DNA from 3 places in the Candidatus Pantoea multigeneris genome. Region 2 is predicted to be linked to each of the others. Evidence: riboswitches for the same ligand, from Rfam matches in the RefSeq annotation. Region 2 holds a riboswitch; each other region holds the start of a gene.
What was found. A riboswitch is a leader RNA that binds a small molecule or an ion and turns the genes downstream of it on or off. The one in region 2 is predicted to bind thiamine pyrophosphate.
Positions count from the first base shown of each region.

Region 1: linked by a shared signal. The riboswitch ahead of thiC (phosphomethylpyrimidine synthase ThiC) and the one ahead of thiM (hydroxyethylthiazole kinase) in region 2 are both predicted to bind thiamine pyrophosphate.
Region 3: linked by a shared signal. The riboswitch ahead of F3J40_RS11485 (FAD-dependent oxidoreductase) and the one ahead of thiM (hydroxyethylthiazole kinase) in region 2 are both predicted to bind thiamine pyrophosphate.

Region 1 is NZ_VWXF01000019.1:14,777-18,990, reverse strand. Features, by position in the region: gene hemE (uroporphyrinogen decarboxylase) at 1-158, opposite strand, end outside; gene nudC (NAD(+) diphosphatase) at 199-972, opposite strand; gene F3J40_RS24335 (Rsd/AlgQ family anti-sigma factor) at 1,128-1,634, shown strand; TPP riboswitch at 1,738-1,838, shown strand; gene thiC (phosphomethylpyrimidine synthase ThiC) at 1,926-3,848, shown strand; gene thiE (thiamine phosphate synthase) at 3,851-4,214, shown strand, end outside.
Region 2 is NZ_VWXF01000006.1:14,387-18,600, forward strand. Features, by position in the region: gene yegS (lipid kinase YegS) at 1-113, shown strand, start outside; gene thiD (bifunctional hydroxymethylpyrimidine kinase/phosphomethylpyrimidine kinase) at 145-945, opposite strand; gene thiM (hydroxyethylthiazole kinase) at 942-1,730, opposite strand; TPP riboswitch at 1,769-1,869, opposite strand; gene F3J40_RS14645 (hypothetical protein) at 2,068-4,214, shown strand, end outside.
Region 3 is NZ_VWXF01000004.1:140,953-145,166, forward strand. Features, by position in the region: gene F3J40_RS11475 (FUSC family protein) at 1-651, opposite strand, end outside; gene F3J40_RS11480 (LysR family transcriptional regulator) at 750-1,652, opposite strand; TPP riboswitch at 1,763-1,883, shown strand; gene F3J40_RS11485 (FAD-dependent oxidoreductase) at 2,027-2,956, shown strand; gene thiS (sulfur carrier protein ThiS) at 2,953-3,150, shown strand; gene F3J40_RS11495 (thiazole synthase) at 3,154-3,915, shown strand; gene F3J40_RS11500 (ThiF family adenylyltransferase) at 3,912-4,214, shown strand, end outside.

The DNA of each region.
Region 1 (4,214 bases), on a different contig from region 2:
GCATTTTTGCACAGCGACATAAAATCACCGGCTTCAGCGCGGGTGGCTTTGTATTCCGGTAAATAGCGGCCTGCTTGTCGCATCATCCATACTGGGGTGGTATCCACCGGCTGACGTAACAGGGCACGCAGATAACGATCGTTCTTCAGTTCACTCATTTTTGGGCTCTCTCTGTCTCAGACGCGCAGTGTAGCATTTTCATGAACTCTCGGCGCGGCAGATGGCGACAGTATCTTCAATCAATCGGCGAGCAACCGTGCCTGGCGGTGGTAGCTGAGGGAGTTGATCAAAGCGATACCAGCCCGCATCCTGTAGCTCTTTACCATCAATTTTGAGATCGCCGCCGGCATATTCAGCCATAAACGCCGTCATCAGTGATTGAGGGAACGGCCAGGGCTGAGAGGTAACATAGCGCACGTTTTTTACCTGCACATTGCTCTCTTCCATCACTTCGCGCGCCACCGCTTGTTCCAGCGTCTCACCCACCTCGACAAAGCCGGCCAGCACGGTATAAACATTGTTACGATGGTTAGTGTGATTGGCTAACAGGATTTCATCCCCACGCCGGATAGCCACAATCACACAAGGTGCGATCTGTGGGTAATAGCGTTCACGACAGTGACTACACAGGCAGGCAAACTCACGCTTACTATGGTGCATTTCATGACCACAGTAGCCACACCAGCGATGCGAACGATAAAACTCCGCCAGCTGCACCCCACGGCCCGCCAACTGAAACAGTTTCACATCTTCATTGATCAGCTGACGTGCTGAAGCCATATTGTCAGGGCGGGATTCACACACCAGCCATACCGTTTCGCCTTGCCACTCGCCGATAGGCATGCCAAGACTTCCCACTAAATTGAATGCACTTGCAGGCCCCTGCGGCAGCTCACCATGCGGCAGCCAAAGTTTGTTTTCCTGGCTGACAACCCACCATCCAGCGTCTACGCTTGAGATCTCACGTTGCATATAAATCGTCATCCTTATGCGTCGTATGTTGACGCTGAAGTCCTGATGTTAGTGTGTAAATCACTATACCCTAATTATTTTGGGTTGCAGGCAAGCAGATAGCACTGCGCCAGCACTCTGCAATGATCGGGAAAATAAACAATCCGGAGCCTCTAATGCTTAACCAGTTAAATGACCTGACCGATCGCGTAGGTGGCAGTAACGAACTGGTCGATGCGTGGCTGGAAGCCCGCCGCCAGTTACTGGTGTCGTACTATCATCTTGTCGGTATTAAACCCAATAAAGAGTCCTTAACGGCGCTGGATGAACAAGCGCTGGATAGCTTCTGTCACGGGCTGGTGGATTACCTCTCAGCGGGCCACTTCAGTGTTTATGAGCGCATCATCAGTGAGATGCAAGGCGACAGCCCATTGATTGCTGCTGCGCAAATTTATCCTCAGCTGGAACGCAACACCGAACATTTGATGCAGCTGTATGACGGTCATCTGCAGCAGTCGATTACTGATGATAACTGCATGACTTTTCAGCAGGCACTTTCAGAAGTGGGAGAAGTACTGGAAGCCCGCTTTACGCTGGAAGATAAGCTCGTGCAGTTGGCCTGGGATAATCAGTTGGCAAGTGCCCCGGTTGCCAATGCAAACGATATGGCACGCCCAGCTTAAAAAACAGCAAATGTAAAATGCTTGTTATTATTAAAAAGGCCTTTTATGCTGAAGGGGCTTTGCAGTATCAACGCGAAGTCGTTCAGCGCTAAGGCCTGAGCGTTTTATCTTGTCGGAGTGCCCCCCGGGGCTGAGACCGTTAATTCGGGATCCGCGGAACCTGATCAGGCTAATACCTGCGAAGGGAACAAGAGTAAAATTCATCAGTGCAGCGGCACTTTATCGCCTGCTGTTGCTGTTACTCCTTCCGGACTCCGGACAAGCAAACTTCCCTTTTAGATGGAAATTGCTATGTCTGTATCGAAAACAAACCGCCGTGAACAGCGCGCCCAGGCGCAAGAATTTATCGACTCACTCAAAGGCGGATCGGCCTTCCCTAACTCTAAACGTATCTGGATCACCGGTAGCCAGCCTGATATTCGCGTGCCTATGCGTGAGATTCAGCTCAGCCCGACACTGGTCGGCGGCAGTAAAAGTGAGCCTCAGTTTGAAGATAACGAGGCAGTGCCGGTGTATGACACCGCGGGGCCTTATGGCGATCCTGATGCGCAGATTGATGTCCATCGTGGACTGCATAAGCTGCGCGCACGCTGGATAACACAGCGTGATGACAGTGAAACTCTCGAGCAGATCAGCTCGGTCTACACGCAACAACGCTTAGCCGATGATGGCTTAGACCATTTGCGGTTTGAACATCTGCCACAGCCTCGCCGGGCAAAAGCCGGACGCTGCGTGACACAGCTTCATTACGCTCGCCTCGGCATCGTCACCCCGGAGATGGAATATATTGCGCTGCGTGAAAATATGGGTCGCGAACGGATTCGTGGTGAAGTGCTGCTGCAACAGCATCCGGGTCACAGCTTCGGTGCGCATCTCCCCGAGAATATCACTGCTGAGTTCGTGCGTGAGGAAGTGGCCGCCGGACGTGCAATTATCCCCGCCAACATTAACCATCCCGAATCTGAGCCCATGATTATTGGTCGCAATTTCCTGGTTAAGGTCAACGCTAACATCGGAAACTCTGCCGTCACGTCTTCCATTGAAGAAGAGGTAGAAAAGCTGGTGTGGTCAACCCGTTGGGGCGCGGATACCGTGATGGACCTTTCAACCGGTCGCTACATCCATGAAACCCGAGAGTGGATCTTGCGTAACAGCCCCGTTCCTATTGGTACAGTGCCGATTTATCAGGCGCTGGAAAAGGTCAACGGCGTAGCGGAAGATCTTAACTGGGAAGTGTTCCGCGATACTCTGCTGGAACAGGCTGAACAGGGCGTCGATTACTTTACTATTCATGCCGGAGTCCTGCTGCGCTATGTGCCAATGACCGCCAAACGTCTGACTGGTATTGTTTCTCGTGGCGGCTCAATTATGGCGAAGTGGTGCCTTTCACATCATAAAGAGAGTTTCCTCTATCAGCATTTCCGCGAAATTTGTGAAATCTGCGCGGCGTATGATGTTTCGCTATCACTGGGTGATGGCCTGCGTCCTGGATCCATTCAGGATGCCAATGACGAAGCACAGTTTGCCGAGCTGCATACGCTTGGAGAGCTGACAAAGATTGCCTGGGAGTATGATGTTCAGGTGATGATCGAGGGGCCGGGACATGTGCCGATGCAGATGATCCGCCGCAATATGACGGAACAACTTGAGCATTGCCATGAGGCGCCGTTCTATACCCTTGGCCCGTTAACCACTGACATAGCCCCTGGCTACGATCACTTCACCTCAGGAATTGGTGCCGCCATGATCGGCTGGTTTGGTTGTGCCATGCTGTGTTACGTCACCCCGAAAGAACATCTGGGTTTACCGAATAAAGAGGATGTGAAGCAAGGGCTGATCACCTATAAAATTGCCGCCCACGCCGCCGATTTGGCGAAAGGCCATCCGGGCGCGCAAATTCGTGATAACGCGATGTCCAAAGCGCGTTTTGAATTCCGTTGGGAAGATCAGTTTAATCTGGCACTCGACCCGCACACTGCCCGCGCCTATCATGACGAAACACTGCCGCAAGAATCTGGCAAAGTGGCACATTTCTGCTCTATGTGTGGACCCAAATTCTGCTCAATGAAGATTACGCAGGAAGTCCGTGAATATGCAGCGCAGCAGGAAGCTGCGGCAAAACCTATCGAAATTGGCATGGCAAGGATGTCCGATGCGTTTCGCAGTCGCGGCAGCGAGCTGTATCACCCAGCCGATGCCCTAAACGAGGAATAAGTATGAGTGCCCCTTTTCCCTCCACCGCACCAGTCCTGGGACTGTATCCGGTTGTGGACAGCGTTGAATGGATCGCCCGCCTGCTAGAAGCTGGCGTACGCACGATCCAGCTACGCGTGAAAGATCGTCAGGATGAGGATGTCGAACCGGCGATCCGGGAAGCCATCGCATTGGGCAAACAGTATCAGGCACGGCTGTTTATCAATGACTACTGGCAGCTCGCGGTGCGCCACCAGGCTTATGGTGTCCATCTGGGGCAGGAAGATCTCGACGTGGCAGATCTGGATGCGATCCGCGCTGCGGGGCTGCGTTTAGGGATTTCGACCCATGACGATGCCGAGCTGGACCGCGCGCTAGCGATCCAGC
Region 2 (4,214 bases):
AAATGACGTTTAACCTCGATGGTGAGCCACTGAGCGGGCGCGAATTTACGCTTGAAGTGATGCCAGATGCAGTGAGTTGCCGCTTGCCACCTCACTGCCCTTTACTGGCGTAAGGTCGCAAGCCGCGCAAATCACCTCAGGGGGTTACCACCACTGATGGAAATGGTGAACGGGGCCAATGCCATGGCCGACTTCCAGTGAGTCGGCCTGCATTAACGCCTGCTGCAACCAGGCTTTAGCTTCAGCCACGGTCTGCGCCCAGTCGTTATGACGCGGACGCAACGCCGCCAGGGCCGCAGACAAGGTACAGCCCGTGCCGTGCGTGTTGCGAGTATTGACGCGCGGTGCAGTGAAACGCTGGGAGCCTGCCGCAGTAATCAACCAGTCAGGGCTTTCACCGTCGCTTAAATGGCCCCCTTTCATCAGCACTGCCTCACAACCCAGCGCGATTAATGCTTCTCCCTGTGCCAACATCTCCTGCTCATTACGCGCATGCTCAGTGCCCAGCAGCGTGGCGGCTTCAGGAAGATTAGGGGTAATCAGCGAGACCTGCGGTAATAACAGCTCGCGCACGGCGGCAACCGCATCGGGTGAGAGCAGTGGATCGCCACTTTTTGCCACCATGACGGTGTCCAGTACCACGAATGGCAGGCGGACTTTTTTCAGCCGTTCGGCAACCACCTCAACAATCGCGGTTTCTGACAACATGCCAATTTTAGCGCTATCAATACGCACATCATCCAGCACCGAATCCAGCTGTGCTGCCACAAAGTCAGGTTCAATGCGGTAGACCGACTGCACTCCACGGGTATTCTGCGCCACCAGCGCCGTGATGACGCTGGTGCCATAGGCACCCAGTGCAGAAAAAGCTTTTAGATCGGCCTGAATGCCAGCCCCACCGCTGGGATCGGTGCCGGCAATCGTCAAGGCATTAATACGCTTCATTGTGCTTCCTCTACATTCAGTGACCACAAGCCATCCAGCAACGCCACGGCAAAACTGCCCGGCCCCTGACTACGAGAGGCAGCCACTTCCGCCGCACGGGCGACCATGGCACAGGCGCTGGCAACATGCTGTAAGCGATCGCCAGGTAGTGCGCAGCATGCGGCCACCACGGCCGACAGGGCACAGCCAGTGCCCACCACGCGCGTCAGAATCGCATCACCCCCCGGTACCGCCAGCGTACGGGTGCCATCGGTGATGTAATCAACCTCCCCTGTGACGGCGACAACAGTGCTAAAGCGTGTTGCCAACTCCTGCGCGGCCTCAATAGCCAGGTCAGAAGTGTGCAGGCTGTCAACGCCACGTCCACCGCTTTGTTGCTGGGCCAACGCCAGAATCTCAGAAGCATTGCCGCGAATAGCCGCAGGCTTAGCTGCCAAAATCTGCTGGCAAAACGCAGTACGTAAGCTCAATGCCCCCACCGCTACCGGGTCAAGTACCCAGGGTGTACCCGCTTGATCGGCTGAGACTATCGCTCGCTGCATCGCATCACGGCGATCCACCGTCAGCGTCCCGACATTGATCAGAAGTGCACTGGCAACAGCACTGAATTGTGCGGCTTCCTCAGCGTCAATCACCATGGCAGGCGCAGCCCCGAGAGCAAGCAGCACGTTAGCAGTAAACGTCTGGACCACATCATTGGTCATACAGTGCACTAAAGGTGCCTGCTGGCGTAACAACACGAGCGTTTGCGCGAGTTGCGCAGAGGAAAGCGGGGTATGCGACACGGTAATCAGGCTCCTGACCAGAGGCAGGAAGAGAGATGCGGACAGGCATCTGACTTCCCTCCGCTGGCATTATCCAGTTCAGGTTCAACGGGTGTTTCTCAGCAGCTTCCCAAAAGAGGCTGCACCCCGAGTCAAATTCACAGCCAGCAGCATAAGGTAAGGACAAGGCGTCGCGCAAGTCATCAGCCTGATTCGCATCAACCCTTACCGCTATATGCGGTAAAAAATCAGTAAACACTGCTGCGCAAAAAATGAACCTCTGATCTTTTTTTATAACAAAATAACTGAAATAAAATTGATGAATGCAGATTAAGTCATATAACTCAGGAGAACAATTGTGAAAATTTCTGATGTGAGCAGCGCACCATTTTTTGAAAATGAAATAAAATTCACAAAAAAGCACCCTGAAAATTACCCGGACAATGAATTTAACCACCCCTCTGATTTTAACAACCTGCGGAAGAAAAGATCCCCCGCACCCGGCTTATCACATATCATTAAATTTACATTTAATGATGGAGATTCAGTCAACATAAACTCAACACATCCTCGGAGTAATTCAACTGAAGATGTAAATTTCATCTTCAGATTTTTTAGAACAATATCAGAAAATAAATGGAAAGAGCTGCATGCCCCAGTGGTTATGTTAAAAAACATACGTCGATCCGGTAATCTATTGCAGGATATAAAAAAATCCATTGGTGGTGAATTACATTTCAATACTTCCGTGACGTTTAAATTAAGCAGAAGGGAAATATTTCATGGCTGTGTTAAATTTCTTGACGAGCAAGAAAAAACATTCATAAAAAAGAGAAATATTACCGATGCATTTTATAAAAAGTATTCCTATATCAAAAGAGATGAAACTAATGTTATTAAAAACATATATTACGGCGATTACTTAAAAAAAACCTCCATGTTAAACGTGAGATCTTTCACTCAACTACCAGACCCAATTAAAAAGAGCTTTGACTCCATTAGCGATAATATATTGTTACATGGTAAATTTAGCACCGCTACCCCAGGAAACACGACAACGATTTTACACCATGAAAAAAAATCCATGCTGTCTGTAATGCTAAATCATATAGCATACCAAATAAAATTAAGCCGAGATAAAATCCATAGCACTAGATCCTTAATCGAAGTGCAACAGGAGCAAGTAAAAATTGACCATCTTATAGGATATCAACTCGAGGTTATGACTGAGTTATATGTATCACACATAGAGGAAAGGAAAAAAATTAATAAACCTGATGCTTTATACCTCATGGATAAACTTGCTGTAACGCACTATATTGGGCTGATTGGGCAAATTGAAAAATTTCGCAATGAAATTATAAAAGGAATTATTGACGTTATATTTTCCGATAAAACAAATTACCTTTCATCATTAAGTAAAATTCAAAAATTCAATCAACGTGAATCCTGGCAGAAAACATTTCTTGGCGACGGCTTTATTCATGCATTAAGTTATATATTAGAAGTAGATGCATTACATGGCTACTCCAATCAGGTCAATATTAAAATGATAAACAAATCAACCCTGAAGAAAATACGTAACATTAATGATGAAAACTACAATCGAACAAGCCACTATGATGGTGAAATTTATAAAAAAATAAAAAAATGGTCACAAGAAAACAAAATAACCAAAGAAATGAACAACATCCAACAGCATTTGACCTTCGTGGATATAAAGAATTCATCTCCGGAGATTTTTAACTGGAAAATTAAATTCTCTAATTACTTAAATGAAATGATCTCCTTGGCTGAAAAAGAAAAAAACAAATCTTACTTCGATGACACCAATAAAAAACTGAATAGCGAATCTCTTATTTACATTATTATTAACAAGAGAATGACGCGATCTGAAATGTTTATTAAACGTCTATTCCCCTTCAGCGATTATGCGGAGATAAAATGGGAGAATGCAAATAACTTTTCCGATGCAAAAAAATCCATACGAATAACATTTGCGGAAGCGGTTGCTTTTTATCGGAAATGGAACCCTACAGATAGCGACATGAATGCATTGATATTGGATAAAGACATTCGTGAGCTCATTGAAGAAATATCAATCAAAACCAGTAACTGGGAGCAGAATCTCATCGCTCAGGTTGACAACTTAAAATATGATGCCAGTTATCTTATTGGTTCATATGGCAGATTAAACAAGCGGATCGATGAACTAAAAAACATCAGTAATATCGACCATTACACTAAAACCTACAATATCCATATCAGTCAGTCAGAAAAACAGAAATTATCTGACTTTTTCAATGGAAGATCCCAGGGGTATCTGGTAGGGATCAATGATAATCCTGTAGGTGAACATGTTCCGCATAGTATAATCTGTATTCCTTTGAGAAAAGGAAACGGTAGTCACGATGGATTTGAAAGTTTGCTCGTCAGCCTGGAGCAGCAAGAAATAGTACGCCTGCCCGCGCTTCTGGGTCCAGAACGTAAATATATCTCAACAAA
Region 3 (4,214 bases), on a different contig from region 2:
CATAGCATAGAGATCTGCCAGCAAATGGCGACGGCGGGACGAAAACTCTTCAGTGGAGGAGAGGCTGATCGCCTCAAAACACGCTTGTGTCAGATGGGCTAGCTGTTTGTCCACCTTCGCAGTAATGCTACGGCGGCTGAATAAGGCGGTGACAATGCCGAGAGAAACGACACCGACCACCACGGTTGAACCGCGTGCGATCACTTGCTCAAAGGTTAACTCGGGATGCTGCAACGCACCGTAAGTGGCAAGACCCACGGTATATCCGGCAACCACCATGCCAGAGGCCCGGAAGTGCCGCAGTAGGGTCATTCCAGCGACGGCAAAACCCAGCCACAGGCTGAAGCCAGTTAAAAAGAACCAGGGTTGTTGGGCAAAAAATGCCAACAGCAACACCGACACGACCATTCCTAAAAGTGTGCCGAGAATACGCCAACTGCCTTTACCGATAACCGCGCCCTGAATGGGATTAATCACCAGCAGTACGGTAGAGGCGGCTGACCACGGGGATTCGAGTTGTAGCTGATAGGCTGTCACCAGCGCCAGCCAGGCAGCCAGCAGCGATCGGAATAAGTAGGTGCTGTGTGCCGTGGTGATATCCAGTGCGCTGAGCCGTCGCACCAGACGTAGGGATAAGGGGGTATCACTCATTTTGCTGTCTCTAAAGTGTGTGCAGCGGTACTTTAGGCAGCGTTATCCATGATGGAAAGTGACATGATTGGAATTGATGATTGCGTTAAACGCACGGCTCAATCGATATTGCATAAACTGTGGATGGTGCGTCTGAGCCACTGGTGCGCCGGGTCCTGCTGAAAGCGGGGGTGCCAGGCTTGCGTAAACAGCACCGTTTGCAACGCAATCGGCAGTTGAAATAACCGAATACGTAAACCTGCTGCCTGCGCGTGACGGGCCAGATGTTCAGGCAGCGGCAACAGCAGATCTGAATCCTGCAAAGCAAATAGCGCGGTAAAGGGCGTGGAGACGACGAGAGCGACTTTGCGCTGCAAGCCTGCTTCCGCTAATGCATCGTCAATGGGGCCGGAGAATTTTCCACGTCTGGACACGCCAATGTGTTCCCACTGGGTGAGACTTTCCATGCTAATAGGATTATCGAAGATGGGATGACCTTCACGGGCAATGCCGACAAAGGAAGTGGTAAACAGGGGTTGAACGCGGATTTCCGCGCCCAGGGGGCGTGAAGCGCTGATGTACAAATCAACATTTCCCCGACGGAGTACGTCACCATCGACATTATCTTCTTCGGCGGAAAAATAGAGTGATGCCAGCGGCATCTCCAGCGCCATTTTCTCCAGCAGGCGGCCGGAATAGAGCCCGACAAAAACATCATTCGCCCGCACGTTAAAACGGCGTGCCAGTAAGCTCACATCAATCGCGCTGTCCGGGGTCAGCAAGTGTTTGACCTGACTCACTGCCAGTCTGACTTCTTCGCGTAGCGCTAATGCGCGCGGTGTTGGCACTAGTTTGCGGCCTGCGGGCACCAAAATGGGATCTTTCAGGGTTTCCCTGATCCGGCCCAGGGTGCGACTCATCGCCGCCGGGCTGAGATTCATTTTACGGGCAGCACCCACCACGCTGCCTTCCTCCAGTAAGATATCCAGCGCGATAAGTAAATTCAGGTCAGGCATTTTCATAGGGCAGGTTCTTTGCGTTTAGCACAATGGAGCAGAGTATACCCTGTGTTCAACACAGGGTAGGGTTTGCGGGAAAATTCTTGACGGCGCAGCACCGCTTACACTACAACTAGGGGCGTCAGGGGAGTCTCGCCCAAGAGACTGAGAGGCTGGTAGCGCATCTGCGCGGTTCAGCGACCCTTAGAACCTGACCCAGTTGATACTGGCGGAGGAAGACAGGCATTTTGCGCCGTTTGTACTGCTGCACGCGCCTCCACGCCATGCCACTTCTCTCGCTTATTCCACGATGTATCACGGGTCTCACAGCTGTTTTATCATGAGGCCACGGTGAAAAATTCCCGACATTTTCAGACCTTACAGCCAGAGGTGTTGCCATGAGCCACTGGTCAATCTTGGGCAATGGCGTAAGCGCGCTTTGTGTCGCCACGTTGTTGGCGGAACGCGGAGAAAAGCTGGAAGTGATCACCAGCGATCATCAGCCCGCCTCCTGGTGTGCGGGCGGCATGCTGGCCCCCTGGTGCGAAGCGGAAAGCGCGCCTGAAGAAGTGATTGTGTGGGGGCAACACAGTGCCGCCTGGTGGGCTGACCGGATCCCCGGTGTTCAACATCAGGGGACGCTGGTAGTGGCTCCACCCCGCGATGCGCGCGAGCTGGACCGCTTCGCTGCTATGACGCGTGAGCATCAGTGGGTTGATCCAGAAACGCTGGAGCCTGCTCTGGAAAAACGCTTCAGTCGCGGACTGTTCTTTGCCGGTGAAGCCCATCTTGATCCTCGCATTGCTCTGACTACGCTACGTGAAAAACTGATTGCTTCAGGCGTGAATTTCCACAGCGGACCTGCTACCGGCAGGGTGATTGACTGCCGTGGTATTCATGCCCGTCAGGCCCAGCCAGAATTGCGCGCGGTGCGCGGTGAAATGATTATCCTGCAGTCCAGTGAAGTGTCCTTCTCCCGTCCTGTTCGCCTGTTGCATCCCCGTTTCCCCTGTTATCTGGTCCCGCGAGAAGGGGGGCGATTCATGCTGGGAGCGACCATGGTCGAAAGTGATGACAACAGTGTTATCAGTGCACGCGCGATGATGGAGTTACTGAGTGCGGCGTATACGTTACATCCCGCATTGGCAGAAGCGCGTGTGATTGAAAGCAACACCGGCCTACGACCGGCTTATCGCTGCAATCTGCCACAGGTACGCTATGAAGATGGCGTCTTCCACGTGAATGGCATGTACCGTCACGGTTTTTTGTTAGCGCCAATCATGGCTGAACAATTAATGCAAAAATTATCCCAGGAGAATCTGGCGTGAAAATTGAACTGAATGGGCAACCGGTAGAAACCGGCGCAATGACGCTCGCGGCGTTATTACTGGAGCAAAATATTGATGCCAGCTGTGTTGCCAGCGCAGTGAACGGCGAGTTTGTCCCACGCAGCCGTTACGCAGATTTTGCGCTGGCTGAGGGGCAGCAGTTGGAAGTGCTGTCGCCGATGCAGGGAGGTTGAGCCATGTTCTACGATTATCAACCACAGTCACGTCTGCTGCTTGGTACTGCCGGTTATCCTTCACCCGCGGTGTTACAGCAGGCGGTGGAGGCTTCCGGGTCAGATATCATCACCGTCAGCTTACGGCGTGAAGGTGAAGGTGGGGGAGCATTTCGCCAACTGCTCACGCAGCTCAATAAACGGGTGCTGCCTAACACCGCAGGATGCCACACCGTCAAAGACGCGGTGACGACGGCGCATATGGCGCGAGAGGTATTCAACACGCGTTGGATCAAGTTAGAGGTGATTGGTCACGCCGATACGCTGCAACCCGACCCGTTCGCGCTGGTCGAAGCCGCACGTATTCTGTGTCGCGAAGATTTCCAGGTTTTCCCCTACACCACAGAGGATTTGATTCTGGGGGAAAAACTGCTGGAAGCGGGCTGTGAAGTGTTGATGCCGTGGGGCGCACCCATCGGTTCCGGTCAGGGATTACGTAACATCGAAGGCCTGCGCACCATGCGAAACTGGTTTAAGCATGTGCCGCTGATTATTGATGCGGGCATTGGCGCGCCCAGCCAGGCCGCACAGGCAATGGAAATGGGATTTGATGCGATTCTGCTGAACACCGCAGTCGCAAAAGCACGTGATCCTGTCGCCATGGCGACGGCCTTTGGTCAGGCGGTTCAGGCGGGTTTGACTGCACATGAAGCGGGATTGATGGAACGCCGGGATATGGCTGCGGCTTCAACGCCATTATTCGGTCTGGCGGAGTTTGGGTCATGAGCCACGCACGCTATCAGCGTCAGGTGATGCTGGAAGAAGTCGGCGATGCCGGGCAGCAAAAGCTGGCACAAGCAAGGATATTGATTGTCGGTGCGGGTGGCCTCGGGTCGTCTCTGTTACCTCTGCTCGCGGGTGCCGGGGTGGGCTTTATTCGCCTCTACGATAACGATGTCGTTGAAGAGCATAATTTACACCGGCAAAACTTATTCACCCTGGCAGATATCGGCCAGCCAAAAGCGCTCTGTGCGCAACGCGCGGTGGCAGAGAGGAATCCTGACGTAGTGGTTGAAGCGGTGATC